DNA from 3 places in the Specibacter sp. RAF43 genome. Region 2 is predicted to be linked to each of the others. Evidence: predicted binding sites of a transcription regulator. Region 2 holds the regulator's gene; each other region holds the start of a gene.
What was found. Region 2 encodes HrcA, which represses chaperone genes, less so after heat shock. Its sites were predicted from a motif close to TTNGCACTCGNNNNNNNCGAGTGCNAA; they were not measured.
Positions count from the first base shown of each region.

Region 1 (9,493 bases), on a different contig from region 2:
CGAGAACCTCCGCCGCCTGGAGGCCGAGTTTCGCCTGGCCGACCAGGCGCACGTGGCCTCCGGCCCGGCCCGGATCCGCTGGAAGCTTGCCGAGCAGTGGCGGGAAACCGTGGCCGGGCGCAACCGCCAGGGGGAGATGCTGCGCAACCTCCTCAAGGACGGCCGCGTGTCCCTGGACGCCCTGGGTGCCCAGGCCCCGGACCTGCTGAAAAACCTGGCCCCCGTCTTCACCGCGAGCCCGCTGGTGGTACCGTCGGTGGTGCCGGAGAACTTCCGCTTCGACGCGGTGGTCATCCTCGACGCCGAGTCGACCTCCCTGCAGTCGGCGCTTCCCGCCCTGGCTCGGGCCGAGCAGGTCATTGCCTTCGGCGACGAGCAAACGGCCTGCCCGCGCAGCTTCACCGTGGCCGTCAGCGCCGCCGCGGACCGCGCCGCCGACCAGCATCCGCTCGAAAGCGTCTTGGGCGCCCTGTCCCGGGTGCTCCCGCGCCAGCGACTGACCGTCTGCTACCGGGCCGTCGATGAAGACCTGGTGCTGCAGCTGAGCCGCGGATTCTACGATTCCCAGTTGGAACGCCTCCCGGACGGGCGTGCGGTCACCGGGCTGGATAAGGCCCTGACCATCGACTACCTGCCCGAGGGCAAGGGTCTCCCCGGCGCCGGCAGCGGCGGCGTGGAATCCGTGGTGGCCGAGGTCAACCGCGTGGTGGACATGGTCTTCGAGCATGCCCGGGTCCGCCCGCGCGAGTCGCTGGCCGTCATCACCGCCAGCGACCGGCACGCGGTGCGGGTTGCCCAGGGCATCCGTCTGCAAATGCCCAACCACCCGCTGTTGGCACGGTTTTTCGAGTCCGGGCCCGAATCCTTCCGGGTGGTGACCGTGGACCGTGCCGCCGGGCTGGTCCGGGACCGGGTGATCTTCTCCCTCGGTTACGGCCGGACGCCGCACGGGCGCGCCCTGCACGGGCTGGGCCCGCTGTCCGAGCCGGACGGCCGCGCCAAATTCGCCCTGGCCATGACCCGCGCCCGGCACCACATCCACATCATCACCTGCTTCCGGCCGGACGACCTTGACGAAAAGCGGCTCAGCTACGGCGCCGTCGACTTCTTTGAGCTGCTGGACCGCGAGATGGCCGGGCACTCCCTGCTGGGGACTGCGGCATCACGGGCCAAGGACAGCCGGCAGCAGGCCGGCGAGGACCCCCTCGTCGCCGATCTGGCCGACCGGCTGCGGGCCCGCGGCGCCCGGGTGTGGCACTACTACGACGGGGCGCTGGACATTGTGGCCGCCCCCGACCCCGTGACCTGGCTGGGGCGCGAGGACCACGAAATCCCCGTCCCCGTGGCGGTCGAATCCGACGGCACCGCCAAGTACCAGGCGATGAGCGTGCGCGAACGCAGCCGGCTCCGCCCGCAGATGCTCGAGCGGCTGGGCTGGCGCTACGTCCCGTTGTGGACCATCGAGGTCTTCACCGACCCCTCCAGCTGCGCCGACCAGATCGGCCGGTATCTCGGCCTTCCCTCCTCGGCGGGCGACCCCGAGCTGCCGTCCCTGATGGGCACGCCCCTGGATACCTCGGAGACCGTGGTGGATCCCCACCACCCCCGGCACAACTCCACCCAGCAGGGTCCGGACGGGCCGGACGGGGCTGCGGAGCCCGTGAGAACAAGATCAAGCAATGAAGAAAGTGTGACGACGGTGAGCAAGCCGGAAGACGACAACGCGCAGGAGACCCGCAGCGGCCGGCCGGCCGGGGCGGACAAGCCCGCAACGGCATTGGAGGACGCGGCCGTGCTGCCCAAGGTGGCACCGCACGACGACGCCCACACCTGGGGCGACAACCGCAACGACCGCGGCCACGACGCCTGGCTGCGCGAGAACAAGCCGCCGCACTGGGGCTAAACGGCGCGGCTGGGGCGGCCCCTTCCTGGCCCGCTCGCCTTCAGCCGACCAGGATCAGGAAGACCTTGCCGCGCACCGAGGCGCCGGCAAGCAGCACGGCCGCCGCCGGCGCGGCGGCCACGACCACCAGGCCATCCGTTTCCTGGCTGGGAAGCAACCCGGCCGAGGCCCCGGCCAGCGCCGGCGTCCACAGGACCGGGACGGCCGTGGCCAGCACTTGGCTGGCGGTGGGCCCGTCCAGGCCGTCACCGGTGCCCAACACCACCGTGACCAGCTGTCCCTGATGCAGCAGGCGGACGGTGGTGGGGTCCGCCAGCCGCAGCGGAACGGCCTGGCTGCCGGGCGGCGCGCCCACCAGCAGGCCGTCGCCCAGCAGGGACGCGTCCGTCACGACCTCCCCGCGCCGCACGGGGCCCGAGACCTGCCGGCCACGCCACGACGATGCGGTGCCGGGGTAGGCCGCTGATTCGTCAGCCGCTGATTCGGGGGCCAGGGCGCCGTCCGGGACCATGGTGGGGCTGACGGCTGCGGGGACAAGATCCGCGGCGGAGAGGGCGGCCCCGGCCGGGAGGTCGCGCGCGGCCACCAGCACCGTCCGGGTGACAGGGCTGGCGGGTGTGAGCTGTTGGACGGCCAGTGCGGCAGCCGCGCAGAGCAGCAATGAGGCAACGAGCCGGCGACGACGCAGCAGCCAGCGCCGGGTCCTGCCCGCCGAGGTGTCCCGCGCCGGGCGGCCGGACCAGTTCGGGGCACGCCACGGCGCTGCCGGGGGCGGGGTGCGGGAGGCTCTCATGCTGCCAGCGTACGGCGGCGGCCCGGGCCCCTAGCGGGGGTGGCAGCGGATTGGGGACGGTGTCATGCCGGGGGAGCCCTGTGCAGGGGCGAATGCCGCCCGCGGAGTGCTTAGCCGGCGACGCTGGCCGGGGACTTGCTGGGGCTGGCGGTGCCGGCCGGCTTCTTGGCCGTCTCGGTCGCGGAACTCGTGGAGTTGGTCGAGCCTGTGGCGTCCTTGCCGGACCCCGACGGGACCGCAGGCACGGAGCTGCTCGCCGACCGGGAATCGGTGCGGTAGAAACCGGAACCCTTGAACACCACGCCCACGGAGTTGAACTTCTTGCGCAATGCGCCCCGGCACTCGGGACAGGTCGTCAGGGAATCGTCACTGAACGACTGCTGGATGTCGAAAGCGTGGCCGCAGTCCTTGCAGGCATAAGCGTAAGTGGGCACTGAATCTCCTCCTGGATACATGCGTCAGGACCGCGACTGCCCCCCAAATGCTTAGCAGTCCAGGGTCCCGAGTGCTAATTCTATCACCGGTGCGCATAACGCCCCCGGTACGGAACTTATTCCGCCGCCGGCCGGTATCCGCCGGGGGTGAGGATGTACTGGACGCGCCGATCCAGTACATCGTGCGGCAGCTCGCCGGCGGGCACGGCCTCGGCCTCATAGACGACGCCGGCCGTCGGGACGGCGCCTTCACCCACCGCCGCGAGGAAGCGGTCGTAGTACCCGCCACCCTGCCCCAGCCGGACACCCGCAGCATCAATCGCCAGGGCGGGCAAGATCAGTCCGTGGACGGCGCCCAGCTCGGCGAACCGGTACCGGGGCCCCACCGGTTCCTGCACGGGAGCCAGCGCGCTGCGCGCCATGGCCACCCCCGGGGTCCAGGGAGTCCAGCTGAGCTGGTGGCCGGGTTCGCAGACGGGGACAAGGACGGTGTGCCCGGCCCCTGCCAGGGCGCCCAAAAGCGGCGCGGTGGGCGGTTCGGCGCGGCCGGAAACGTAGGCGCAGATGGTGGTTGCCGGCATTCCGCCGCTCATTTCCCGCAGCCAGGCGAGGCCCGCGGAGGCGAGCCCCGCGGCCGCCAGGTGACGGCCGGCGTCGTCAATCAACAGGCGGGCGGCACGCAGCCGGGCCCGCCACTCCGCCTTGGTGCACTCACTCATCGACTACCCGTTCCTTGACCTTTGGTGGCCCCAATTTAGCAACTGTGTCCGGTTAACCCTTGCGTTCTCCGTTAGCCTAGGACCATGACTGAAGTTTCACGCGTACGTAAAGCCGTAATTCCCGCGGCCGGCTTGGGGACCCGTTTCCTGCCGGCCACCAAGGCCATGCCCAAGGAGATGCTGCCCGTAGTTGACAAGCCTGCCATCCAGTATGTGGTGCAGGAAGCGGTCAGCGCCGGGTTGACGGACGTGCTGATGATTACCGGGCGCAACAAGCGCGCCCTGGAGGACCACTTTGACCGCGTCCCGGTCACCGAGCAGCTGCTCGAGGCCAAGGGCGACCTTGACCGGCTGGCGGCCATCCAGCACGCCACCGACCTCGGCGAGATCCACTACGTCCGCCAGGGCGACCCCAAGGGGCTGGGACACGCGGTGCTGCGCGCCAAGACCCATGTGGGCAATGAGCCCTTTGCCGTGCTGCTCGGTGATGACCTCATTGACGAACGCGATGAACTGCTGACCACCATGATCGACGTCCAGGCCCGCACCGGGGGTTCCGTGGTGGCGCTGATCGAGGTTGAGCCGTCCAAGATTTCCGCCTACGGCTGCGCCGACATGACGGTCGTGGAGGGCGAGGACTACGTCCGGGTCAATCACCTGGTGGAAAAGCCGGACGCGGCGGACGCGCCGTCCAACCTTGCGGTCATTGGCCGCTACGTGCTGCACCCGGCCGTATTTGAGGTCCTGGAAAACACGCCGCCGGGCCGCGGCGATGAAATCCAGCTCACGGATGCCCTGCAGACGCTGGCCACCCGGGAAGGGGAAGGCGGCGGCGTGTACGGGGTGGTGTTCCGCGGCCGCCGTTATGACACCGGGGACAAACTCAGCTATCTGAAGGCCGTGGTGACCCTCGCGTGCGAAAGCGAGGACCTCGGTCCGGACCTGCGCGAATGGCTTGCTGGCTTCGCCGCCACATTGTCGAAATAGCCCCGTGTGGGGCCAGGCCATCTGGCCGGTGACATTGGAGTGCGGCGATCTGATCCTGCGTCCCATCCGGCTGCGGGACAAGACCGAATGGACGCGCGTACGCGCCCGCAATGCCGCCTGGCTGCAGCCGTGGGAGGCGAGCAACCCGGTCGGGCAGGGTGAGCTGCCCAGCTTCGGGGGCATGGTCCGCGGACTGACGGAACAGGCGCGGGCCGCCGCGGCGCTGCCGTTTGTCATCACCGAGCGCGTGCCCGCACAGTCCCGGCCCGTCATCGTGGGGCAACTGACCGTTTCCTCCATCATGTGGGGTTCGGCCATGATGGCCACGCTGGGCTATTGGGTGGACCAGGACCGGGCCGGGCGCGGCATCGCCCCGACGGCGGTGGCCATGGCCACCGACCACTGCTTCCGCACCCTGGGGTTGCACCGGATGGAGATCAACATCCGCCCGGAAAACGCGCCCAGCCTGCGCGTGGTGGAAAAGCTGAAGTTCCGGGACGAGGGCCTGCGCCCGCGTTACCTGCACATCAACGGCGCGTGGGCCGACCACCGCAGTTTCGCACTGACGGCCGAGGAAGTGCCGGGCGGGCTGTTGAACCGATGGCTGGCCGGACGGTAGCAATTCCGTCATCACCTTGCGACACACCGGCAGTAATGCCGGAAGGGACATATTTCCCCTTTAGGGTTGAATCGTGGAAGCGCCCAGCAGCGCCGACGCACAACCGGTGGTTGTCACGACTGCCACGCCGCAGCCGGCACGCCAGATCCAGCAGTTGCAGGAGTCGTCAATGGAAAGCATCACTTCCGACGCCCACACCCATGTGGAGCCGGGACCGCCGTCCGTCATGCCCGTGACCCGCCCTGCACCGCTGCATGTCCACTGGGGTCGCACCTTTTTCGCGGTCGTGGGCCTGCTGGCCTTGCTCACGGCGGCCATATCCGGCGCGCTGACCGTATTCCATATGGGCTCCACCGCATTGTCCTGGGCCGGGCTGGTTCTCTTCGCCGCGGTCCTGGCGGGGCTGCGGTCGCTGGCCGTGCGCGACCAAAACCTGCGCCTTACCGCTGCCCGTCGAGCGGCGGCTGCCGCCGCGACGGCGGCGGCGAACGCCGCGGCCGCCGCACAATCCGCCGGGGCGCGCCGGGAGACGACATTGTTTGACGGTGCCGTGGGGGCCGAGCCCGCGCCGGTGCCCAAGCCGCTGACGGCCGAGGAGCTGCGCAACGCCGCCTTGCGGGTGGCCGCGAAGGGCACCGCGGATGCCAAGCTGGCACACACGCAGACGTTGGCCGAAGGCGAGCTTGACGGCGAGACCTGGGAGCCCGTGGAGGTGCCCCGGCCCGGGTACGTGACGGCCGCGAAGGCCGCCGCGGCCGCGGCCGCGCCCCTGGCGATCCCGGCGGTGCCCAAATCCGCCGGCACCTCCATTCGGGCCGACCAGGCCGGCATCGGCGCGGCCCCGGCCGGCGCGGCCCCGGTGGAGGATTCCGAGACCTCCGCAGCGTCCCCGTCGGCCGCGGCGGCCGCCGGGCCCGGCCCGGACCGGGCGGGCGGTGTCGCCAGGGGCGCGGGGAAGGCCCCGCATGCGCTGAGCAACCTGGACGACGTGTTGCAGCGTCGTCGCGCGTAGGTTTGTTGATGGCCGGGTCCTCCGGGAGCCGGCCATTGCCATGCCCGTCCGTAGTAGTGTCCATTGTTTTCATGTCCGGCAGAGCCGAGTAGGGTCTAGGGATGGTCGTGATTGCCGTTGCCGGCGGAACCGGTATCGCAGGCAGAGCCGTCGTGGCGGACGCCGTGCAGCGGGGGTACTCCGTGCGCTCCATCAGCCGGAAGGTGCCGCCCGCCGAGGATCCCCGGCGGGTGGACGGCGCCGACTATCGTGAAGCTGATTTCCGCACGGGCCACGGGGTGGCGGCCGCGTTGGCCGGCGTGGACGCCGTCATCGAGACGCTGGACGCCCGGACCGGGGCGGCGCTGAAGTCGCTGCCCAGCACGTCCGTTGCGTTGCTGGCCGCGGCCGGGCGGGCGGACGTTGCACGCTGCGTGTTGCTGACCATTGTGAATGCCGCGGAGTGCTCCATGGGGTACTACCAGGTGCAGGCGGCGCGGGCGCGCAGTTATGAAAGTTCGGCGATGCCGACCACCGTCGTCTATGCCACGCAATTTCACAATTTGGTGGCCGGAGTGTTTTCCGCCGGGGCCAGGGTGGGCCTGATTCCGGCCTTTACGGGCGTTTCCTTCCAGCCGATTGCCGCCGTTGACGTGGCGCGCGTGTTGGTGTCCGAGGCCGCGGCCGGGCTGGCCCCGGATGCGCCCCGGCATGTGGCCGTGCGGGCCGGCGGGCCGTCCGTGTGGTCCATGAAGGCGTTGGCGGAGCAGTGGAAGTCGGCGACGGGCCGGCACGGGGTGGTGACGCCCATGCCGCTGCCGGGGTCCTTTGGCACGTTCCTGCGCGCCGGGAAGAACCTGGTCCCTGATGACGTGGCCGGGTCGATCGAGTTCAGCGACTGGCTGGCCAGCCGGTAGGAGCGGGGATCGCCCCTGTCGAGCCCTGCCCTAGCGGGCTTTGGGTGCGAACAGCTCCAGGGCGATGTTGTCCGGGTCGCGGAACTCGACGATGAAGCCGTTCCCAATGTCCTTCAGGCCCCCGTGGGCGATGCCGCGGTCATCCAGGAGCGTCACGGCGGCGTCGAGGTCCGCCCGCGATGCCAGCGTCAGGGAGAGGTGGTCCAGGCCGGTTCGGTTTTCATCAAAGGTGTCCGTGGCGACGGGGCGCAGGCCCAGGAGCGAGTGGCCCATGTTGTAGATGATGCCACCGTAGAGGAAGGCATAGTGCGCCCGGGTTGCCGGGTCGGCGTCGGCGGGTGTTTCAAGGGCGACGGGCCAGCCGAAGAGATCGTCGTAGAAGGCCCGGGAGCGGTCGATGTCGGTCACGGTGAGTCGGATGTGGTTGATGGCGCTGGTATTGATGGGCATGTTTGCATCGTCCCACGTTGCGGTGCTCGCCGCCAGAAAGAGGCCCACGGTCCGGCGGGTGGCGCGTTGGCCGTCCACCCGTTCCGTGTCCGTTTGGACACGGGGCGCCAATGGGGTTAACCTAGAAAAGCTGATCATCTCACCATGATCACGGGGCTATGGCGCAGTTGGTAGCGCGCTTCGTTCGCATCGAAGAGGTCAGGAGTTCGAATCTCCTTAGCTCCACCATGAAAGCCCTCCAGGCTGCGGTTTCCCGCAGCTTGGAGGGCTTTTTGTTTGCCCCGGGATGGATCAACACACCATTGGGCGAGGTCACCTCCGCGGACACTCAGTTTCGCGCGAAGGAGGACGCGGCCCGAAGCAGGGCCGGCACACCCTCCTCGAGGGTCGGCCCAAAGTCATCGCCTGGGCGTTCGCCGTTGTGCCAACGCGTGTACATGGCTTCGCAGAAGATCGCTGCCTTCCACAGGGCGAGTGCCTGATACCAGTGCAACTGGCTCAGGTCCAGCGGCAGCTGGCGCGCGTATCGGGCGAGGAGTTCCTCGCGCGAGGGATATCCCGGTTCCCGGGTGACCGGCGTCAGATCCATCGGAGTAGGTTCCGTGCCGGGCTCCGCATAGGTTGCGGCGAAGTAGCCCAGATCCGCGAGAGGGTCGCCGATGGTGGCCATCTCCCAGTCGAGGATCGCGGCAACTGTTACGGGAGGGCTGCTGTTGAACATCAGGTTGCCCAAGCGGAAATCGCCGTGGACGACTGAAACCATCTGACTCTCTGGTCTGTTTGCGGCGAGCCAAGCCCCGATCACGGCCACTTCCGGCAGTTCCCGCCGGGTGTTCCCGTCCCACAAAGACGAAAAAAGCCTGACCTGCCGCTCCAAGTAACCATCTGGTCGGCCAAGGGTTGCCAGCTCCCCAGACCGCACGTCGACCCGGTGCAGGGCGACCATCGCATCTATCGCGGCGAACGCGGTGGCGCGCCGCTGATCTGCGCCGTCGAACTGTGGCGGAATTCGGTTGGTGATCACCTCGCCGCCGACGAACTCCATAACGTAGAACGGCACGTCGAGCGTCGAATCGTCCTCGCAGACGGCGACAATGCGTGGCACGGGGACACCGGCGGCGCGCACCAGGCGCTGTATCCGGGCTTCCCGCACCATGTTGTGGGCGGACTTGGGATGCGGCGGGCGGGGTCCGCGTCGCAGGACGAAAGTTTTGTCGCCGCGAGTGATGCGGTAGGTAACATTCGACTGGCCATCCCCGATGCGCTCGACCTCCAGTGGCCCCCGGCCGAGCCTGTGCGCGTCAAAGAACTCGCGGACTGCGTCGAGGACGAGAAGTGGCGGCAAGGCAAGTCCGGCGGCGTCCTTGCGTGACTCCACAACCTCGACGCCGTCGGCGACGGTGCTCATCGAATCACCGCTTGATCGAGACGAGGGGTGCCGTCGGCCACGGCCTTGGCCCTGCCTTTTGACGCGCGACGGGAGATGGCCCACTTGTGGGCCTCGTTCGAGCCGTCGTAGATCCGGAACGGCCGCACCTCGTTAAGATACTGGGCGAGCGGAAGGCCGTCGGACACGCCGTCGCCGCCGCAGATTTGGATTGCGCGGTCAATCACTCGGTAGATCGCATCGGAGCAGTGCACCTTCGCGATGGAGGACATGGCCGATCCGGCTCTCGGATC
Region 1 covers NZ_JBFREA010000012.1:115,272-124,764, reverse strand. The annotation lists gene AB4Y80_RS08745 (AAA family ATPase) at 1-1,903, shown strand, start outside; gene AB4Y80_RS08740 (SAF domain-containing protein) at 1,944-2,696, opposite strand; gene AB4Y80_RS08735 (FmdB family zinc ribbon protein) at 2,807-3,130, opposite strand; gene AB4Y80_RS08730 (5-formyltetrahydrofolate cyclo-ligase) at 3,247-3,849, opposite strand; gene galU (UTP--glucose-1-phosphate uridylyltransferase GalU) at 3,934-4,836, shown strand; gene AB4Y80_RS08720 (GNAT family N-acetyltransferase) at 4,841-5,455, shown strand; gene AB4Y80_RS08715 (hypothetical protein) at 5,625-6,467, shown strand; gene AB4Y80_RS08710 (SDR family oxidoreductase) at 6,569-7,363, shown strand; gene AB4Y80_RS08705 (VOC family protein) at 7,394-7,891, opposite strand; tRNA gene AB4Y80_RS08700 (tRNA-Ala) at 7,966-8,041, shown strand; gene AB4Y80_RS08695 (phosphotransferase family protein) at 8,142-9,221, opposite strand; gene AB4Y80_RS08690 (acyl-CoA dehydrogenase family protein) at 9,218-9,493, opposite strand, start outside.
Region 1: a site for HrcA is predicted at 3,182-3,208, ahead of AB4Y80_RS08735 (FmdB family zinc ribbon protein). Genes of this name have one in related genera too.

Region 2 (9,402 bases):
GATGATCGACAGCTCCGTTTCGGGATGCAGGTGCATGCGCTCCATGATGTGCCGAACCAGCTTGAGCAGGTCCTCCTCGTGGACGGCCACGCCGGATTCGTTGTTGATTTCAATGCTCATCGGGTGCCAGGGTCCTTGATGTTGGTGTAGTCGATGTGATGCCGTTCATCCCACGCGCCATAGGCGGAGACGATCGCCCCGACCAGCCGGTGCCGGACCACGTCCTCGGCCGCAAGCATGGAGAAATTAATGTCGTCGATGCCCGCGAGGATCTCCTGGACAACCCGCAGGCCGGAGCGGGTGCCGCTGGGCAGGTCCACCTGCGTGATATCCCCGGTCACCACAATCTTGGAGCCAAAGCCCAGGCGGGTGAGGAACATCTTCATCTGTTGCGGGGTGGTGTTCTGGGCCTCGTCGAGGATGATGAACGCGTCATTGAGCGTTCGTCCGCGCATGTACGCCAGGGGGGCCACCTCGATGGTCCCCGCCGCCATGAGCCGCGGAATGGTTTCCGGGTCCATCATGTCGTGGAGGGCGTCATACAACGGCCGCAGGTACGGGTCGATCTTGTCGTTCAGGGTGCCGGGGAGAAATCCCAGCCGCTCGCCGGCCTCGACGGCGGGACGGGTGAGGATGATCCGGCTGACGTCCTTGCGTTGAAGCGCCTGGACGGCCTTCGCCATGGCCAGATAGGTCTTGCCGGTGCCGGCCGGGCCGATGCCAAAGACCACCGTGTTGCGGTCGATGGCGTCGACATAGTTCTTTTGGTTAAGCGTCTTGGGGCGGATGGTCCGGCCCCGGCTGGAGAGGATGTCATGGGTGAGCACGTCCGCCGGGGAGACTTCCGGCCGGGACTTGAGCATGGTGACCAGCTGCTCCCAGACGGCGGCGTTCATGGTGGTGTTCCGCGACACCAGCCCGCGGGCCTCTTCGAAAAGGTGCATGATGCGCAGCACTTCGGCCTTGGGCCCGGCGATGGTCAGCAGGTTGCCGCGCGCCAGAAACTGCACGTGGGGATAGATGGCTTCCACGATCCGCAGGCCCTCGTCCTCGGCACCCAGGGTGGCCACCATCTGCTCGGTGGACTTGAACTGCACCACCTCGGTCCGCGTTCCATCGACCGAGTGGGGAAAGACACTCCCGGACCCGGGTTCCTGCTGCTGCTCGGGGCGGCTCTCTGTTGACTCTGGCATACAGTCGGCCCGCTTGGGACCTTGGATCGCTCCTTAGTTGTTGCCGGCTGGTGCCGGCGGCGATGGAATACGGCTAGGACCAATCTTAGTGCACCGGCCACGGATCCCGGCGAACGGCGGCGCGGCCCGTTCGGCCCCGTGGAAGGCGCCCGCTCCCGGACTTCCCCCGGCCCTGTCTCGGACGAGTCTCGGAAGTGTTTCGAATCGGTTTCAGTTCGCCCATATTGGACGAATCCACTCCTGCCGGGCGGGCAAATGTGCCAAGCTGTTGTGGGTTCAAGACATTGGAGATCTTGGACGCTGCGCGCCGCGCCGCCTTGGCCGCCACCACCCACTGAAGAGCGAGTTCGTTATCCGCACGCCTGACACCCACCCTGCCCCTCGGCGGCACACGCCCGTGCCGTCCCGGCACCGGGTGTCCCTGGCGGCGGCCGTGCTCTCGGTGGCCGTGGGACTGGCCGGATGCACCGCCGGCATTCCGGCCAGCAGCGATCACGTCATGCCCACGACGGCGTCCAACACGGCCACCAGCATGGTCAGCAGCGCCCCCCTGGAGACGGCGACCACGACCCAGGCCATCCCGGTGTATTGGCTGGGCCACAGCAACGATGCCGTCTACCTGTACCGGGAGTACCTGCCGGCCCCGTCCACGGATGATCCGATAGTCACCGCACTGACGGCCATGATGAGCCGGCACCCGAAGGACCCGGACTACTTCTCGGTCTGGAACAAGCCCTCGCGCATCGGCGCCTCAATTTCGGCCAAGAACGTCATCACCGTGGATGTGTCCGCGGACGCCTTCGGCCAGAAGGTGGACCGGGGCATTGCCGAGCGGTCCGTGGCCCAGCTGGTCTACACGGCAACGGCCGCGGCGGCGATGGCCGGGCTGATCGACTCCTCCCAAAGCATCCAGGTCTCGATCCTGGTGGACGGCCATACCGGCTTCAACGCCTTCGGGCACGTCCCGTTGAACACGCCGCTGACCCGCGAGACGGGCTTCGTGGCCCCCATTTGGATTATGGACCCGGCCAACGACACCGCCGTCAAGAACCTCCCCCTGAAGGTCAGCGGGCAGGGGATTTCCACCACCGGCACCCTGCGGTGGAGCCTGTCGGCGCTCAAGAACGGGGCAGCGGGCGACGTCCGGCTCTCCGGCACGACGGCGATCACCAAGGGACCCAATGAGCTCGGCGGCTACAGCTTTACGCTGGCGCCGCCGCCGGGCAGCTACCAGCTTGCGGTCTACGCCACCGATCCGGCGACCCCGGGGGCGCGCATTGCCACGGACACGAAGGACGTGACCATCGTCGCCGGTGGCGGCCAGGCCGAATAGTCCGGCACCCGCCGGGGCGGCACCGTTCCGCAGTTCGGCTACCAGCGGCCCAGTTCGTGGCTGAGCAGCACGACGCCGGCCGGTCCGGCCGTTGACGACCTCAGGACATGGTGCCCCAGCAATGCCGTGCGGGCGCCGGCGTCCTGAAACGCTGCCACCTCGGCGGCGCTCATGCCCCCCTCGGGGCCGACCAGCATAAGGATGCGCCGCGGCGTGCCCGGCGGGGACCCGGCCGGCGTTTTCGCGGCGCCGCGCCAGGTCCGCACGATCCCCGGGACGGTGTCCGTGGCATCCTCATGCAGGACCAGGGCGAGGTCGGCGGCCCGGATCAGGGCCACCAGGGCCTTGGTGCCGACCACCTCCCCCACCCAGGGAACGCGGGCGCGCCGTGCCTGCTTGGCGGCACCGGACACCGCGTTGCGCCACTTGGCCTCGCCCTTGGCGCCCTTGTCGGCCTTCCACCGCACGATCGAACGTTCGGCCTGCCACGGCACCACGCCGTCCACGCCGAGCTCGGTGGCGGTTTCAATTGCCAGCTCGTCGCGGTCGCCCTTGGCCAGGGCCTGGACCAGCACCAGCTCATGGGGTTGGACGGGTTCGGGCTGCACGCTCGCCACCACGACCTCCAGCACCCCGGCCCCGGCGGCGGTGACGCGGCACACCAGGCGCAAGCCGGCGCCGTCGCACACGTCAACTGGCTCCCCGGCAGCCAGGCGCTTGACCGTCACGGCGTGCCGGCCCTCGGGCCCGCTGAGCGCGAAGGAATCGCCCGGGCCCAGCGGCGCCAGCTCGGCGGGGTCCGCGTAGAAGACGGGGTTGCTCATGCGCGCTAGAGGTTGCCGAGCTTGTCGCGCAGCTTGGCGAACATGCCGCCGCTGCTGACCAGCTTGCCCTCGGTGTACGTCTCACCGCGCAGGGCGGCCAGCTGCTTGAGGAGTTCCTCCTGGGCGGCGTCGGGCTTGGTGGGCGTCTCCACATGGATGTGCACCAGCAGGTTCCCCCGGCCGTAACCGCGCAGGTGGGTGACGCCGAGGTTGCGCAGGTTGATGACCTCCCCGGCCTGGGTGCCCGGCCGGATGCTGATGGGCTGGTCGCCGTCGTAGGTGTCCATGGTCAGCTCGGTGCCGAGGGCGGCCGCGGTCATGGGGACGCTGAGCGTGGCGTGCAGGTCATCGCCTTCGCGCAGGAAGGCGGGGTCGTTGTTGACCTTCATCTCCACGTAGAGGTCCCCGGCGGGGCCCCCGGCGGGGCCGGCCTCGCCCTGGCCGGCCAGCTGGATGCGCGTGCCGGTGGCGACGCCGGCCGGGACCTTGATGGTCAGGCTGCGGCGGCTGCGGACCCGGCCCTCACCCATGCATTCGTTGCAGGGGTCGATGATCATGGTGCCAAAGCCCTGGCAGGAGTTGCAGGTGGCCAGGGTCATGACGTTGCCCAGGATCGAACGCATGGGGCGCTGGATCTGGCCGCTGCCGTGGCACACGTCGCACGTGGTGGGGTGGGTGCCCTCGCGGCAGCAGCTGCCCCCACAGGTGGGGCACGTGACAGCGGTTTCCACCTCGAGCTTCTTGTTGACGCCAAAGACGGCCTCCCGCAGGTCGATCCGGACCGTGATGAGCGCATCCTGGCCCCGACGCATGCGCGACGCCGGACCATGGCCCTGGCCGCCGCCGCCAAAGAACGTCTCAAAGATGTCCTGGAACGCAAAGCCCTGGCCGGCGAAGTTCCCGGCCCCGTTGTCCGTGCCGTTCTCATTGCCGGTGGTGTCATAGACGCGCCGTTTTTGCGGGTCCGAGAGGATCTCGTAGGCGTGCGTGACCGCCTTGAAGCGGTCCTGGGCGTCGTCGGCGTTGTTGACGTCCGGGTGCAGCTTTCGGGCCAGCTTGCGATAGGCCTTCTTGATCTCTTCCGGCGTGGCGTCGCGGGAAACACCCAGTGCGTCGTAGTGGTTGCTCAAAATCATGCTCTTTCAGTGGATCTCATCAAGGGTGAATTTGTACATGGTCCGGTCTCAGCCGGCCAAAATGCGGGACAGGTAGCGGGCCACGGCGCGGACACTGGACATGGTGTTCGGGTAGTCCATGCGGGTGGGACCCACCACGCCAAGCTTGGCGCTCTCCCCCGGTGCGTAGCTGGTGGCCACCACCGACGCCTCGGCCAGGGAATCGTGGGGATTCTCCCGGCCAATGCTCACGGCCATGCCCATGGAATCCTGGGCCATCTGCTCCAGCAGCCGCAACAGCACCACCTGCTCTTCGAGGGCGTCCAGGACCGGGCCGATGCTCAGCGGAAAGTCAACGTTGGAGCGGGCCAGGTTCGCCGTGCCGGCCAGCACGATCCTGTCCTCCCGGGCGGACTGGGCCAACTGCTCCAGGCCGTGCGCCAGCTTCGCCGCCAGGTCCGCCTCCGACGGCGGCACGCCGGCACCCATGAGGCCAAGCGCCGTGGGCAGCCCGGCCACCGTCATCCCGTACAGGGAGCCCAGGAAGATGTGGCGCAGCCCGCTGAGGGTGGAATCGTCCACGGGCGCCCCGACGTCGATCACCGACTGCTCCACCTTGCCCGAGGCCAGGATGAGCACCAGCAGCACCTGGCTGGGCCCGAGGCGGACGAATTCGATGTGCCGCACGGTGGCCTTGGCCGAGCGCGGGTATTGCACCACGGCCACCTGGTTGGTCAATTGCGCCAGCGCGCGGACGGTGCGCTCCAGGACATCGTCGAGGTCGGTGGAACCGTCCAGCAGCACGGCGATGGCCCGGCGTTCGGCCGCGGACAGGGGCTTGACCGAGGAGATCTGGTCCACGAAGAGCCGGTAGCCCTTATCCGTGGGGATCCGGCCGGAGCTGGTGTGCGGGGCCGTGATCAGGCCCTCTTCCTCCAGCGCGGCCATGTCGTTGCGGATGGTGGCGCTGGAAACACCCAAGTGGTGGCGCTCCACGAGGGCCTTGGAACCCACGGGTTCACGGGAGTGGACATAGTCCTCGACGATCGCGCGCAGCACTTCCAGTTTCCGCGGTTCACTCATTCCAGCACCTCCTTGGCGGCTCGGCCGGCTGACAGCCTTTTTTAGCACTCTACCTATTCAAGTGCTAAGTCTAATACTTTCCGGGCAAACCCCGAACGGGACCGGCTGCCGGGCGCGCTAGCATGGAGTCCCCGACGACCGGCAAATTCGAGGAGAGAAGGCCCGAACCGTGCAGTACAGCAATTGGGGTCCCGCGGACCTGAGCGCTCCCCCCGCCCGGATCCTGCGCAAGGTGCCGGCCACGCGCGGGCTGGTGGTGGAGGACGTCCAAACGGGCTGGGTTGGCGCCGTGGTGCGGATTGAGAAGTCCGGCGGCATGCACATCATGGAACTGGCGGACCGCCGCGAGAAGGTGCGCGCGTTTCCGCTCGGCTTTGGCTTCCTCGTCGACGGCGAACCCGTGGAGGTCGTGGCGCCGGCACCGGCCGCCGGTCCGCGGCGGCAGGCGCGGACGGCCTCGGGATCGGTGAAGGTCGAGGGCCGGCGCGCCCAGGTGGCCAAGGCCAGCCGCATCTGGGTGGAGGGCAAGCACGACGCCGAACTGGTGGAAAAGGTCTGGGGCGACGACCTGCGGGTGGAGGGCATCGTCGTCGAGCCCCTCCGCGGCATTGACGAGCTCACCGCGGCCGTCGCCGACTTCGCGCCGGGGCCGAACCGGCGCCTGGGCGTCCTGGTGGACCATCTGGTGCCGCATTCCAAGGAATCTCGCATCGTGGCCGATCTCATGGCGTCCCCGGCCGCCCGCAACAACATCCTGGTGGTGGGGCACCCCTACGTGGACGTGTGGCAGGCGATCAAGCCCTCGACGCTGGGAATCCCGGCCTGGCCCGTCATCCCGCGCACCATGGAATGGAAGCTGGGCATTCTGGCCGCCTTTGGCTGGCCGCACCGCACCGCCGAGGACGTGGGCCTGGGCTGGGCGCGCCTGCTGGCCCGGGTAAACAGCTACGCCGATCTTGAGCCGTCCCTGCTCGGCCGCGTCGAGGAGGTCATTGACTTCCTCACCGCACCCGTATCCTAGTTAGGAGCGCCCGGCACTCGGGCGCGGCAGTCGCGCAGTTCGAGAGGTATGTCATAGTGAGCCATCCGGTGAACCGGTTTCAAGATCCGGCAAAGCCCCCCCTCACCCCGGCCGAGGACAAGCAGTGGGCGTTTCTGGCGCACTGCGGCGGCATCCTCGGCTGCGTCCCCTCGCTGCTGATCTACACTTTCATGGGCACCCGGGGCCCCTTTACGGGGCAGGAGTCCCGCGAGGCGCTGAACTTCACTCTGCCCCCGACCATCCTGGCGGTGGTCGTGAACATCATGGCCTTTCTTTGTTCCTTCTTCAGTCCCACCCTGGTCAGCGTTTTCGCCTCCATGGCGGTAGCCATCTGGGTGTTCCTGACGGTCTGGTCCGTCATTGCGGCCATTCAGGTGAACAAGGGCCAGCCCTACCGCTACGCCTGGAACCTGCGCCGGATCCAGTAGGCCCCGGCCACCAGCCCCCGGCCCCTGCGTCCCGCCCCCTCCCGGCCTCCCGCCCGGCAACTAACCCGCAATAGATGTCCAAAATTCGCCTCTCGGGGCTCATTTTGCGCATCTATTGCGGGTTGGTTGCGCTGCGGAACGGCGGGGATGGTCAGTCGAGGGCGGGTCAGTCGAGCAGGGCGGGTCAGTCGAGCAGGGCGGGTCAGTCGAGCAGGGCGCGGGTTACGGCGTCGCCGAGCAGCCGGCCCTTCAGGGTCAGCACCAGGGTGCCGGCGAACGCCTTCACCGGGTCGATGAGCTCGGCGGCGATGAGCCCGGCGATGGCCGCCCGTCCGGTGGTCCCGAGCGAGTCGATGCGCAGGCCATCGGACAGCCGGGAGCCCAGCATGATGCGTTCCATCTCGCGGGTTTTCGCATCCAGGGTTTCCCGCCCCGCCGCCGGGGACTCGCCGCGTTCCAGCCGGCCAGCATAGGCGCTGGGGTGCTTGACGTTCCACCAGCGCACGCCGCCCACGTGCGAGTGCGCACCCGGTCCCAGGCCCCACCAGTCGTCGCCGCGCCAATAGGCGAGGTTGTGCCGGCAGGCATCCTGGGGCGTTCGTGCGAAGTTGCTGACCTCGTACCAGCCCAGGCCCGCCTCCGCGAACAGCGCGTCGGCGAGCTCATATTTGGCGGCGTGGTCGTCGTCGTCGATGTCGGGCACCTGGCCGCGGCGGATTTGCGCGGCCAGCTTGGTGCCCTCCTCCAGGATGAGCGAATACGCGGAGATGTGGTCCGGCTCGTAGCTCAGGGCGGTCCGCACGGAGGCCTCCCAGTCGGCCAGGGACTCCCCGGGCGTGCCGTAGATCAAGTCGACGCTCACGTGCAGCCCGGCCTCGCGCGCCCACGCCACGGCCTGCGGGACACGGGCGGGATCGTGGGTGCGCTCGAGCACCTTGAGCACGTGCGGCACGGCGGACTGCATGCCGAAGGAGACGCGGGTAAATCCGCCGTCGCGCAATTCCCGCAGCGAATCCCGCGTGACAGAGTCGGGGTTGGCCTCGGTGGTGACCTCGGCGCCGTCCTCAAGGCCCCACTGCTCGACGGCGGAGCCGAGGATCGCCGTCAGGTCCCCGGCCGGCAGCAGGGTGGGCGTGCCGCCGCCAAAAAAGACGGTTGCCAGCTTGCGCGCCGGCACGCCCGAGGCGGCCAGGGCCCGGGCGGCAAACTCGACCTCGCGAACGGCCGTGGCGGCGTAGGCGTCCTGCGAGGCGCCGCCGCCGAGCTCGGTGGCCGTGTAGGTGTTGAAGTCGCAATAGCCGCACCGGACGGCGCAAAACGGGATGTGCGCGTACAGGCTGAAGCGGCGCTGCGCCGCACCGACGGCCGCCTGCTCCGGCAGGACGCCGTCGGCCGGGGCGGGATCGCCCACGGGCAGTGTGCTTGGCATGGGACTAGCCGCCAGCTTTCCTGGTCGAACGGTTCACTTCTTGGACTTGTCCTTTGACGGCTCTTCGGAGGACAGCGCGGCGATGAACGCCTCTTGGGGGACCTCCACGCGGCCCACCATTTTCATGCGCTTCTTGCCTTCCTTTTGCTTTTCCAGCAGCTTGCGCTTGCGTGAGATGTCACCGCCGTAGCACTTGGCCAGCACGTCCTTGCGGATGGCCCGGATGCTCTCGCGGGCGATGATGCGGGCACCGATGGCCGCCTGGATGGGCACCTCGAACTGCTGGCGCGGGATGAGCTCACGCAGCTTGCCGGTCATCATGACGCCGTACGCGTAGGCCTTGTCGCGGTGGGTGATGGCGCTGAAGGCATCCACTTGTTCGCCCTGGAGCAGGATGTCCACCTTGACAAGGTCGGCGACCTGTTCGCCGTCGGCCTTCCAGTCCAGTGAGCCGTAGCCGCGGGTCTTGGACTTGAGGATGTCAAAGAAGTCAAAGACGATCTCGGCCAGCGGCAGCCGGTACCGGATTTCCACCCGGTCCTCGGAGAGATAGTCCATGCCGCCCAGAATGCCGCGGCGGGACTGGCACAGCTCCATGATGGCTCCGACAAACTCGCTCGGGGCCAGGATGGTGGCGGCCACCATGGGTTCGCGGACCTCGGCGATCTTCCCCGACGGGTATTCGCTGGGGTTGGTGACCTGGATGACCTTCTTGTCCTCCAGGGTGACCTCGTACTCGACGTTGGGTGCGGTGGAGATCAGGTCGAGGTTGTATTCGCGTTCGAGCCGTTCGCGGGTGATTTCCAGGTGCAGCAGGCCCAGGAAGCCGACGCGGAAGCCAAAGCCCAGGGCCGCGGAGGTCTCGGGCTCATAGATCAGCGCGGCGTCGTTGAGCATCAGCTTTTCCAGGGCGTCGCGCAGCACCGGGTAGTCCGTGCCGTCCAGCGGGTACAGC
Region 2 covers NZ_JBFREA010000026.1:55,604-65,005, reverse strand. The annotation lists gene ybeY (rRNA maturation RNase YbeY) at 1-120, opposite strand, end outside; gene AB4Y80_RS13925 (PhoH family protein) at 117-1,193, opposite strand; gene AB4Y80_RS13920 (GerMN domain-containing protein) at 1,591-2,526, shown strand; gene AB4Y80_RS13915 (16S rRNA (uracil(1498)-N(3))-methyltransferase) at 2,565-3,350, opposite strand; gene dnaJ (molecular chaperone DnaJ) at 3,356-4,480, opposite strand; gene hrcA (heat-inducible transcriptional repressor HrcA) at 4,535-5,548, opposite strand; gene AB4Y80_RS13900 (DUF3097 family protein) at 5,718-6,569, shown strand; gene AB4Y80_RS13895 (DUF4870 domain-containing protein) at 6,623-7,018, shown strand; gene hemW (radical SAM family heme chaperone HemW) at 7,221-8,447, opposite strand; gene lepA (translation elongation factor 4) at 8,481-9,402, opposite strand, start outside.

Region 3 (9,493 bases), on a different contig from region 2:
GGCCATGGCCGCAAAGTCGGGCGCAACGGCGGCCCCGGCGGCCCCGATGAGCCCGGCCAAATCGTCCCAGTGCGCGCCCAGGCGCCCATACTGTGCGGCCGCATCCATCCACCGCGCCCGTTCGGCGGCATCGCCCGCGCCGGCCGCCTGCGCCGCCTCCCGCAGGAAGCCGGCCTGCAGCGGGCGCAGGGCCCCGGGGCCGCTGTAGCGCCGCCCGGCCAGGAGCCCGTGCAGCATGCCCAGCCCCGCCTCGGCCCGGGCCGGATCGGCGAACAGCCTGGCCCAGCCGCGCTTCGTGGACGTGTCCGCCAGCCGGTGCGCCCAGGACGTCATCCCCGCAATGCCGAAATTCTTGGCGTACCCGGCCGGAATTCCCGGCGGGGCGGTCTGCGCCAACAAGGCGTCGGCCCCTTGCAGGACGGCGTCGCGCACCACGTCCCCCGTCAGCGCGGAGCCGTCGGTGGACTCCACCTGGGCCTGCCAGTGCTTGTCCGCCTTCCGCCCGGCCCGGGCCGCGGCCAGTGTGGGCGCGTCGACGCGCTCCAGGCGCCCGGCGCCGTCGTCCACCAAGTACGCGGCCCCGTCCCGACCCGCCACGGCGACGTCCACCGAGCCCATGTCCGCGAGGGGATCGGCCGCCACCCACGGCAGCCTGCCGCGCACGAGCCGGACGACGACGGACGCCCCGGTCTCCAGGGCTGCGTCCAGTCGGGCCTGGGCGAGCTGGGCGCTGCCCGTCTGCTGGACCGCGACGGCGGCGCCGCTGCGCCGGATCATATTGTCCACAAAGGGGCCGGGGTGGAACCGGGTCACGATGGAGGCGGTGGTGATGTCCTTGTATTCAAAGGTGAAGATCATGAAGCCGGCGCCGCCGCCGAGGCCAAAGAGCATGGGCTCGGTGAAGGGGCGTCCGGTGAACGGGTCCAGGATGGTGGACGCGGCCAGGACGCGGCGCCACAGCCCGCTGTCCCAATGGGAGAAATCGACGCGTGGATCGTAGGCGACGGGCATGGCTTGATTGTAGCCGGGCCCAACGACGCCGGGACGTCACCAATCGCGGCGAAAGGTGACGTCCCGGCGTCGTGCCACAACGGCTATTTGGAGAGGTAGTTCGGTGCCTCGACCGTCATCTGGATGTCATGCGGGTGCGATTCCTTCAGGCCGGCGGCGGTGATGCGGACGAACTTGCCGCGCGCCTTCAGCTCCGGGATGGTGGGGGCGCCAACATAGAACATGGTCTGGCGCAGGCCGCCGACCAGCTGGTAGGCCACGGACGCCAGCGGGCCGCGGTAGGCGACGCGGCCCTCGATGCCCTCCGGGATGAGCTTGTCGTCGCCGGAAACGTCGGCCTGGAAGTAGCGGTCCTTGGAGTAGGAGGTGTTCTTGCCGCGCGACTGCATGGCCCCGAGTGAGCCCATGCCGCGGTAGGTTTTGTACTGTTTGCCGTTGACGAACACCAGCTCCCCGGGGGATTCCTCGGTGCCGGCCAGCAGGGAGCCGAGCATGACGGTGTCGGCGCCGGCAACCAGCGCCTTGCCGATGTCCCCGGAGTACTGCAGGCCGCCGTCGGCGATCAGCGGGACGCCGGCCGGGATGGCGGCCTTGGCGGATTCGTAGATGGCGGTGATCTGGGGGACGCCCACGCCGGCAACGACGCGGGTGGTGCAGATGGAGCCGGGTCCGACGCCGACCTTGATGCCGTCGGCGCCGGCGTCGATCAGGGCCTGGGCGCCTTCCCGGGTGGCCGCCTGGCCGCCGATGATGTCAACGTGTTGGGCGGCCGGATCCGCCTTCAGCTTGGCGATCAAATCCAGCACGCCCTGGCTGTGGCCGTTCGCGGTGTCCACGAACAGTGCGTCCACGCCGGCGTCGACCAGGGTCATGGCCCGCTCGAAGCCGTCGCCGAAGAAGCCGATCGCGGCGCCGACCATCAGGCGGCCCTCGCCGTCCTTGGTGGCCAGCGGGTATTGCTCGGCCTTGGAGAAGTCCTTGACCGTGATCAGCCCGCGCAGGTAGCCGGCGTCGTCCACCAGCGGGAGCTTTTCGATCTTGTTCTTGGCCAGCAGGGAGGACGCTTCCTCGCGGCTGATGCCCACCCGTCCGGTGATCAACGGCATGCGGGTCATCAGGTCGCGGACAATGCGGTACGGGTAGTCGCTTTCCGGGATGAACACGGTGTCGCGGTTGGTCACAATGCCCACCAGGCGGCCCTCGGCGTCGACAACCGGCAGCCCGGAGACGCGGTAGCGGGAGCAGAGCGCGTCCAGCTCGGCAAGCGTGGCGTCCGGGCCCACGGTGACCGGGTTGGTGATCATGCCGGATTCGCTGCGCTTGACCAGGTCAACCTGCTCGGCCTGGTCCGGGATGGACAGGTTCCTGTGCACCACGCCCAAACCGCCCTGGCGGGCCATGGCGATGGCCATGCGGGCCTCGGTGACCGTGTCCATCGCGGCGGACAGCAACGGCGTCTGCACGGTGATGCGCTTGGAGACGCGGGAGCTGGTGTCGGCCTCGGACGGGATCACGTCCGTGTGCCCGGGCAGGAGCAGGACGTCATCGTAGGTAAGGCCAACAAAGGCGAAGGGGTCATGAATTTCGGGCTGTGACACTAAGGCTCCTGAAACAGGGTAGAACCGGCAGGGTGTGCAACCGATGGCCGGCACCGTCATTACGGGGCTGGTCTGTGCGTTGTTTCCATTCTAAACGACGCCGGACCCTGCCCTATTCCCCCCGACCGCCTCACCCCGGGGCTCGGCATTAAGCAAAAAAAGACGCCGCTCCCCGGTCCTGCCACCGGTCCAAGAGTGGCAAAAACGGGAAGCGGCGTCCGCAACGCCTGACCCGGCGCCCGGCGGCGGCTCGCGAGCGAGCCGTCACCGGGGGAGTCGGGATCAGTGCTGGTGACCGGCGGGCTCGTCGCTTTCGGCGGGCTTCTCCGTCACGAGGACCTCGGTAGTGAGGACCAGCGCGGCGATGGAGGCCGCGTTGCGCAGGGCGGAACGGGTGACCTTGACCGGGTCGATGACGCCGGCGTTGACCAGGTTCTCGTACTCGCCGGTGGCGGCGTTGAAGCCGAACCCGGCCTCAAGCTCGCCCACCTTGTGCACCACGACGTAGCCGTCGTGGCCGGCGTTCTGGGCGATCCAGCGCAGCGGCTGGGCCACGGCCTTGCGCACCAGGTCGATGGCGGTGGCCGCGTCGCCGGTCAGGGCGGTCACGGTGGCGTCATCGTCGAGGGCCTTGGCGGCCTGGACCAGTGCGGCACCGCCACCGGCCACAATGCCCTCTTCCAGGGCGGCACGCGTTGCGGACACGGCGTCCTCAATGCGGTGCTTCTTTTCCTTCAGCTCGACCTCGGTGGCTGCGCCAACCTTGATCACGCCGATGCCCCCGGCCAGCTTGGCCAGGCGTTCCTGCAGCTTTTCCTTGTCCCAGTCGGAGTCCGTGCGCTTGAGCTCGGCATGCAGCTGGGCCACGCGGTCGGAGATGTCCTCGGCCGTGCCGGCGCCGTCAACGATCGTGGTGGTGTCCTTGGTGACCGTGATGCGCCGGGCGGTGCCCAGCACCTCCAGGCCGACCTGGTCCAGGGACAGGCCGATCTCCGGGGAGACCACCTGGGCGCCGGTGAGGATGGCGATGTCCTGCAGCATGGCCTTGCGGCGGTCGCCGAAGCCCGGAGCCTTGACGGCAACCACGTTCAACGTCCCGCGCAGGCGGTTGACGATCAGCGTGGACAGGGCCTCGCCGTCGACATCCTCGGCAATGATGAACAGCGGCTTGTTGGCGGCCAGCGCCTTCTCCAGCAGCGGCAGGAATTCCTGGAGGTTGGAGATCTTGCCCTGGTTGATCAGAACCAGCGCGTCCTCCATCACCGCTTCCTGGCGTTCCGCGTCGGTGACGAAGTACGGGGACAGGTAGCCCTTGTCGAACTGCATGCCCTCGGTGAGGACCAGCTCGGTGGTGGTGGTGGAGGATTCCTCGATGGTGATCACCCCATCCTTGCCGACCTTGTTGAAGGCCTCGGCGAGCAGGTCGCCGATTTCCTGGCTCTGCGCCGAGATGGCGGCAACCTCGGCCACCTGTCCACCCTCCACGGGGCGGGCATTCTCGAGCAGGCGCTTGGCAATGGCTTCCACGGAAACCTGGATGCCGCGCTTGAGCTCGCCGGGGGCTGCGCCGGCGGCCACGTTGCGCAGGCCTTCCTTCACGAGCGCCTGGGCCAGGACGGTGGCCGTGGTGGTGCCGTCGCCGGCAACATCGTTGGTCTTCGTGGCCACTTCCTTGGCCAGCTGCGCGCCAAGGTTCTCATACGGGTCTTCCAGCTCCACCTCGCGGGCGATCGTGACGCCGTCGTTGGTGATGGTGGGAGCGCCCCACTTCTTATCCAGCACAACGTTGCGACCGCGCGGGCCGAGGGTCACCTTGACGGTGTCCGCCAGCCGGTCGATGCCGGCCTCGAGGGCCTTCCGTGCGCTGTCATTAAATGCAAGTTGCTTAGCCATGCGTTTGTCCTTTCACGCAAAGACCCCGCGCCCGTGAATCACTCTTTACCGGCGCGGGGCTTCACAACAGTGGTTACTTTACGACGATGGCCAGTACGTCGCGGGCCGAAAGCACCAGCAGCTCTTCGCCACCGGTCTTCACTTCGGTTCCACCGTACTTGGAGTAGAGGACGACGTCGCCGACGGCAACGTCGATCGGGACGCGGTTGCCGTTGTCATCAACGCGGCCGGGGCCCACTGCCACAACTTCGCCCTCCTGGGGCTTTTCCTTGGCCGTGTCCGGGATTACAAGACCGGAAGCGGTGGTCTGCTCTGCTTCGAGCTGACGAACAACAATACGATCCTCAAGAGGCTTAATAGAGACCGACACTCGGACCTCTCCTTCACATGAGTAAATTCTTTGGATGGCTCAAAAACCTTGCGGCCACGTTTGGGACACCAACCGTCGTCGCGGTGCCGGTGATGATCCCATGGCCAAAAGTTCTTGGTGTTAGCACCCTCGGGGTGAGAGTGCTAACTCTGACTCTATTGACTTGGTTAGCACTCGGTCAAGGCGAGTGCCAGCCAACGGTCATAAAAGGGGCGACGGCGGCGGTCCGGGCGGGCGCCCGGCGCGCCGCCGCGGCGGGATTGTGCCGGAGCCCGCCGGGGTGCCACGATGTGTGCATGGCAACTTCCCCGGCGTCCGTGCGCGTCCGCGAGCTGAGCAAGAACTACGGCGGCGCCCCCGCCGTGGACGGGATCAGCTTCGACATCCACGAGGGTGAAACCTTTGCCCTGCTGGGCCCCAACGGCGCGGGCAAGAGCACCACGATTGAAATCCTTGAGGGCTACCGGGACCGGACCGGCGGAGAGGTCAGCGTCCTGGGCGTGGACCCCCAGCACGGCGGGCTGGCGTGGAAGTCGCAGCTGGGGATCGTGCTCCAATCCAGCGGGGAAAGCGGCAATGTCAGCGTCCTTGAGCAGCTCACCCACTTTGCCGGCTACTATCCGAACCCGCGCAGCGTGGCCGGGGTGATAGAGGCCGTCGGCCTGGCCGCCCAAGCCAGGATGCGGATCGGCAAGCTCTCCGGCGGGCAGCGCCGGCGGGTCGATGTGGCCCTGGGGATCATCGGCCGGCCCAGGCTGTTGTTCCTCGATGAACCCACCACCGGCTTCGACCCGGAGGCCCGGCGCCAGTTCTGGGGCCTCATCGGGGAGCTCAAGGCCGAGGGCACCACCATCTTGCTGACCACGCACTACCTGGATGAGGCCGCCACCCTGGCGGACCGGGCTGGGGTGATCGTGGGCGGCAAACTGGTCGACATCGGCACCGTTGACGAGCTGGGCGGGGCCGCGGCCCGGGTGCCCGTCGTGCGGTGGCGCCAGGACGGCGTCGCCCGGTCCGAACGCACCAGCGCGCCGGCCGCCTTGGCCGCCCGGCTCTATGCCGAGGCCGGCGGCGAGGTGGACGGGCTGGAGATCACCCGGCCCAGCCTGGAGGATATTTACCTTGACCTGGTCGGCAACCACCCGGGCGCGGGCCTGCACGCCGCCTCCGCACCCGCCGGGGAGGACTACGCATGAGAACCCTCGAACTGGGGTGGTCGCGGATCGGCTACGAGCTGAAGGGGTATTTCCGCCAGGGCGACTCCGTGTTTTTCACGTTCCTGTTTCCGATCCTGATGCTCTCCGTGTTTGCCGTCGCCTTCAGCACCAGCGGCCCCATCGGCGCCGCCCCGGACGGCAGCGGGGGCATCAGCTTCGCCGCGTTCTACGTCCCCGGCATGGTGGCCGCGGGCATGCTCCTCAGCGGCGTGCAAAACCTGGGCGTGGACATTGCCGGTGAAAAGGGCGATGGGACGCTCAAGCGGCTCGGCGGGACACCCCTGCCTGTGTTTTCCTATTTCATCGGCAAGATCGGCATGGTGCTGGTCAGCGCGGTCCTGCAGGTGACCCTGCTCCTGCTCGTGGCCCGGTTCGCGTTCAACGTGGCGCTGCCCACCGAGCCGGGCCGCTGGGGCACGTTCGCCTGGGTGTTCCTGTTCGGGGTCATCACCAGCTGCGTGCTGGGGATCGCGCTGTCGGCGCTGCCGCGCACCGGCAAGAGCGCCACCGCCGTCGTCATTCCCATCGTGCTGCTGCTCCAGTTCATCTCCGGCGTGTACCTTGACTTCTCGCAGCTGCCGGGGTGGCTGCAGAACTTCGCCAGCATCTTCCCGCTGAAGTGGATGGCGCAGGGGATGCGGTCCGTGTTCCTGCCGGCGTCCTTTGAGGTCGTGGAACCCGGCGGCGCGTGGAACCTTGGCCTGGTGGCGCTGATCATGGGCGTGTGGCTGGTGGTCGGCCTGTTGCTGTGCCGGATGACGTTCCGCTGGATCCGCAAGGACACCTGAGCGGCAGCGGGACGCCGGGCGTGGGCCGGCCGCCGGTTACGCTTGTTCCATGGCCCACGACGCAATCTCTCCCCTGCTCACCGTTGAGGGATGGGAACTTTTGTCCTCCCTGGGCGCGTACCGGGAAGCCGATTCGCTCAAGCTCAATGAATCCCTGCGCAAGGCCGGGCACTCCCCCGAGCTCGTGGCGGCCGCGCTGACCCAGTCCCGGCTCCGGGCCAAGGCGGAGGCCAAGTTCGGGGAGTTCGCCCGGTCGATGCTGTTCACTCCCGCCGGGCTGGAGCAGGCCACCCGGCTGAACATCGCCGCCCTGCACGCCCAACGCTTTACGGCGGCCGGCATCACCGCGGTGGCCGACCTCGGCTGCGGCCTGGGCGCCGATGCGCTGGCCATGGCCAGCCTGGACATTCACGTCACCGCCGTGGAGATGGACGAGACCACCGCGGCGTGCGCCACCATGAACCTGATGCCGTTCCCGCACGCCACCGTTGTGTGCGGGCGCGCCGAGGACACGGACCTGAGCGGCGTTGGCGGCGTGTGGCTGGATCCGGCCCGGCGCAGCACCACCACCTCCGGCACCACCCGGTTGTTTGATCCGGAGGCGTTCTCCCCGCCGCTGTCCTTCGCGCAGCGGCTGGCGGATACCGGCCTGGCCGTGGGCGTGAAAATGGGCCCCGGCATCCCGCACGAATCCTTGCCCGGGAACTGCGAGGCGCAATGGGTTTCGGTGGACGGGGACGTCGTGGAGGCCGGCCTGTACTTCAACGCCCTGGCCCGCCCCGGCGTGCGCCGCGCGGCACTGGTCACCGGCCGGCGCGGCGCGGCCGAGCTCACCAGCGCCGTCGACTACGTCCCGGGCGGCCAGGACGTGGAGATCGGCGCCGTCGCCGGCTACCTGTACGAGCCCGACGGCGCCGTCATCCGGGCCGGCCTGGTGGCCGAGCTGGCCCGGCGCCTCGGCGGGCACCTGCTCGATGAACACATCGCCTACATTTGTGCCGACACGCCCGTTCCGACCCCGTTCGCCCGGGCGTACAAGGTCCTGGAGGTCAGGCCGTTCAACGTCAAGGCGCTGAAAAGTTGGGTGAAGGCAAACCGCATCGGCGTCCTGGACATCAAAAAGCGCGGCGTGTCCGTCACTCCCGAGGAGCTGCGCCGGCAGCTGCTGACCGGCTCCGGCAAGGGCCCGAACAAGGCCACGCTGGTCCTGACCCGGATCGGGGACGAAAGGGTCGCCGTCGTGGTCGAACCCCACGGGCGCCTGGACGGCCCGCGCGCGCTCTAGCCGGTCCCGGCACCGCGACTACCGCCTGGAAAACTCGGAGGCCTCGCGCACCAGCTCCGGGCTGGGCCGCACGCCGGTGTAGAGCACAAACTGTTCCTCGGCCTGAAGCGCAATGACCTCGGCACCGGTGATGACCTGTTTTCCGGCCGCGCGCGCCGCCCGGATCAGCGGGGTCTCGGCAGGCTGTGCGACGACGTCGAACACCACATGGGCGGCCCGCACCGTTGCGTCGGCGAAGGACTGGGCCGCTTCATCGGCCCCGGCCATGCCCAGCGGGGTGGCGTTGATGAGCAGGTCCGCGGCCAGGCCGGCCACCGCCGGCCGCCAGGCAAAGCCGTACAGCCCGGCCAGGGCCCGCCCGGCGGCCTCATTGCGGGCCACGATCCAAACGCCGGTCAGTCCGGCATCCCGCAGGGCCGCGGCGACCGCCTTCGCCATGCCGCCGGAGCCGCGCAGCAGCACGGTGGCCCCGGCGGGGATCCGGTGCGCGGCCAGGAGCCGGGCGACCGCCAGGTAGTCGGTGTTGTAGGCGGTCAGGACACCGGCGTCGTTGACAATCGTGTTGACCGAATCAATGGCGGCGGCGGAGGCGTCCATCACATCCACCATGGTGATGACATCTTCCTTGTACGGCATGGACACGGCGGCCCCGCGAATCCCCAGCCCGCGAATGCCCGCCACGGCCTGCCCCAAATCGACGGGCGCAAACGCCTTGTACACATAGTTCAGGCCCAGGGCGTCATAAAGATAGTTGTGGAAGCGGGTGCCGATGTTGCTGGGCCGGGCCGCCAGTGAAATGCACAACGTCATATCTTTGTTCAAAATAGGCACCATCCCATTGTGCCCGGGTCCTGCACTAGAATCAGAATGCTTCCGGCACCCGTCCCGCAAGTGCCACGGTATTCATGCTTGAGAGGGAACGCCTTAGTGAAAATTGACTTCGCCGCATCGGAGCAGTCAACCCTGGGGTTGGAGTGGGAAATCGCCCTGGTTGACGCGCAGGGCGGCGAACTCGCCCCCCGGGCCAATGACGTGCTGACCAACGTCAGCGGCAGCCATCCGGAGGTCATGAACAACGGTGAGCACCCCCACATCAAGGGTGAGCTGCTGCTCAACACCGTCGAGTTGGTCACGGGCATCTGCCACACCGTCTCGGAAGGCACCGCGGATCTGCGCCGGAACCTGAACATCCTGCGCGAGGCCGCCCACCCGCTGGGCCTGGACCTGCTCAGCGCCGGAACCCATCCGTTCAGCCCCCCGGGCGACCAGGCCGTGACGGACAAGGCCCGGTACGCCAAGCTCATCGATCGCACCCGGTGGTGGGGCAGCCA
Region 3 covers NZ_JBFREA010000012.1:134,011-143,503, forward strand. The annotation lists gene AB4Y80_RS08780 (BtrH N-terminal domain-containing protein) at 1-1,011, opposite strand, end outside; gene guaB (IMP dehydrogenase) at 1,095-2,609, opposite strand; gene groL (chaperonin GroEL) at 2,892-4,502, opposite strand; gene groES (co-chaperone GroES) at 4,576-4,872, opposite strand; gene AB4Y80_RS08800 (ABC transporter ATP-binding protein) at 5,169-6,068, shown strand; gene AB4Y80_RS08805 (ABC transporter permease) at 6,065-6,877, shown strand; gene AB4Y80_RS08810 (THUMP-like domain-containing protein) at 6,927-8,162, shown strand; gene AB4Y80_RS08815 (shikimate 5-dehydrogenase) at 8,181-8,993, opposite strand; gene AB4Y80_RS08820 (glutamate--cysteine ligase) at 9,090-9,493, shown strand, end outside.
Region 3: a site for HrcA is predicted at 5,040-5,066, ahead of groES (co-chaperone GroES). Genes of this name have one in related genera too.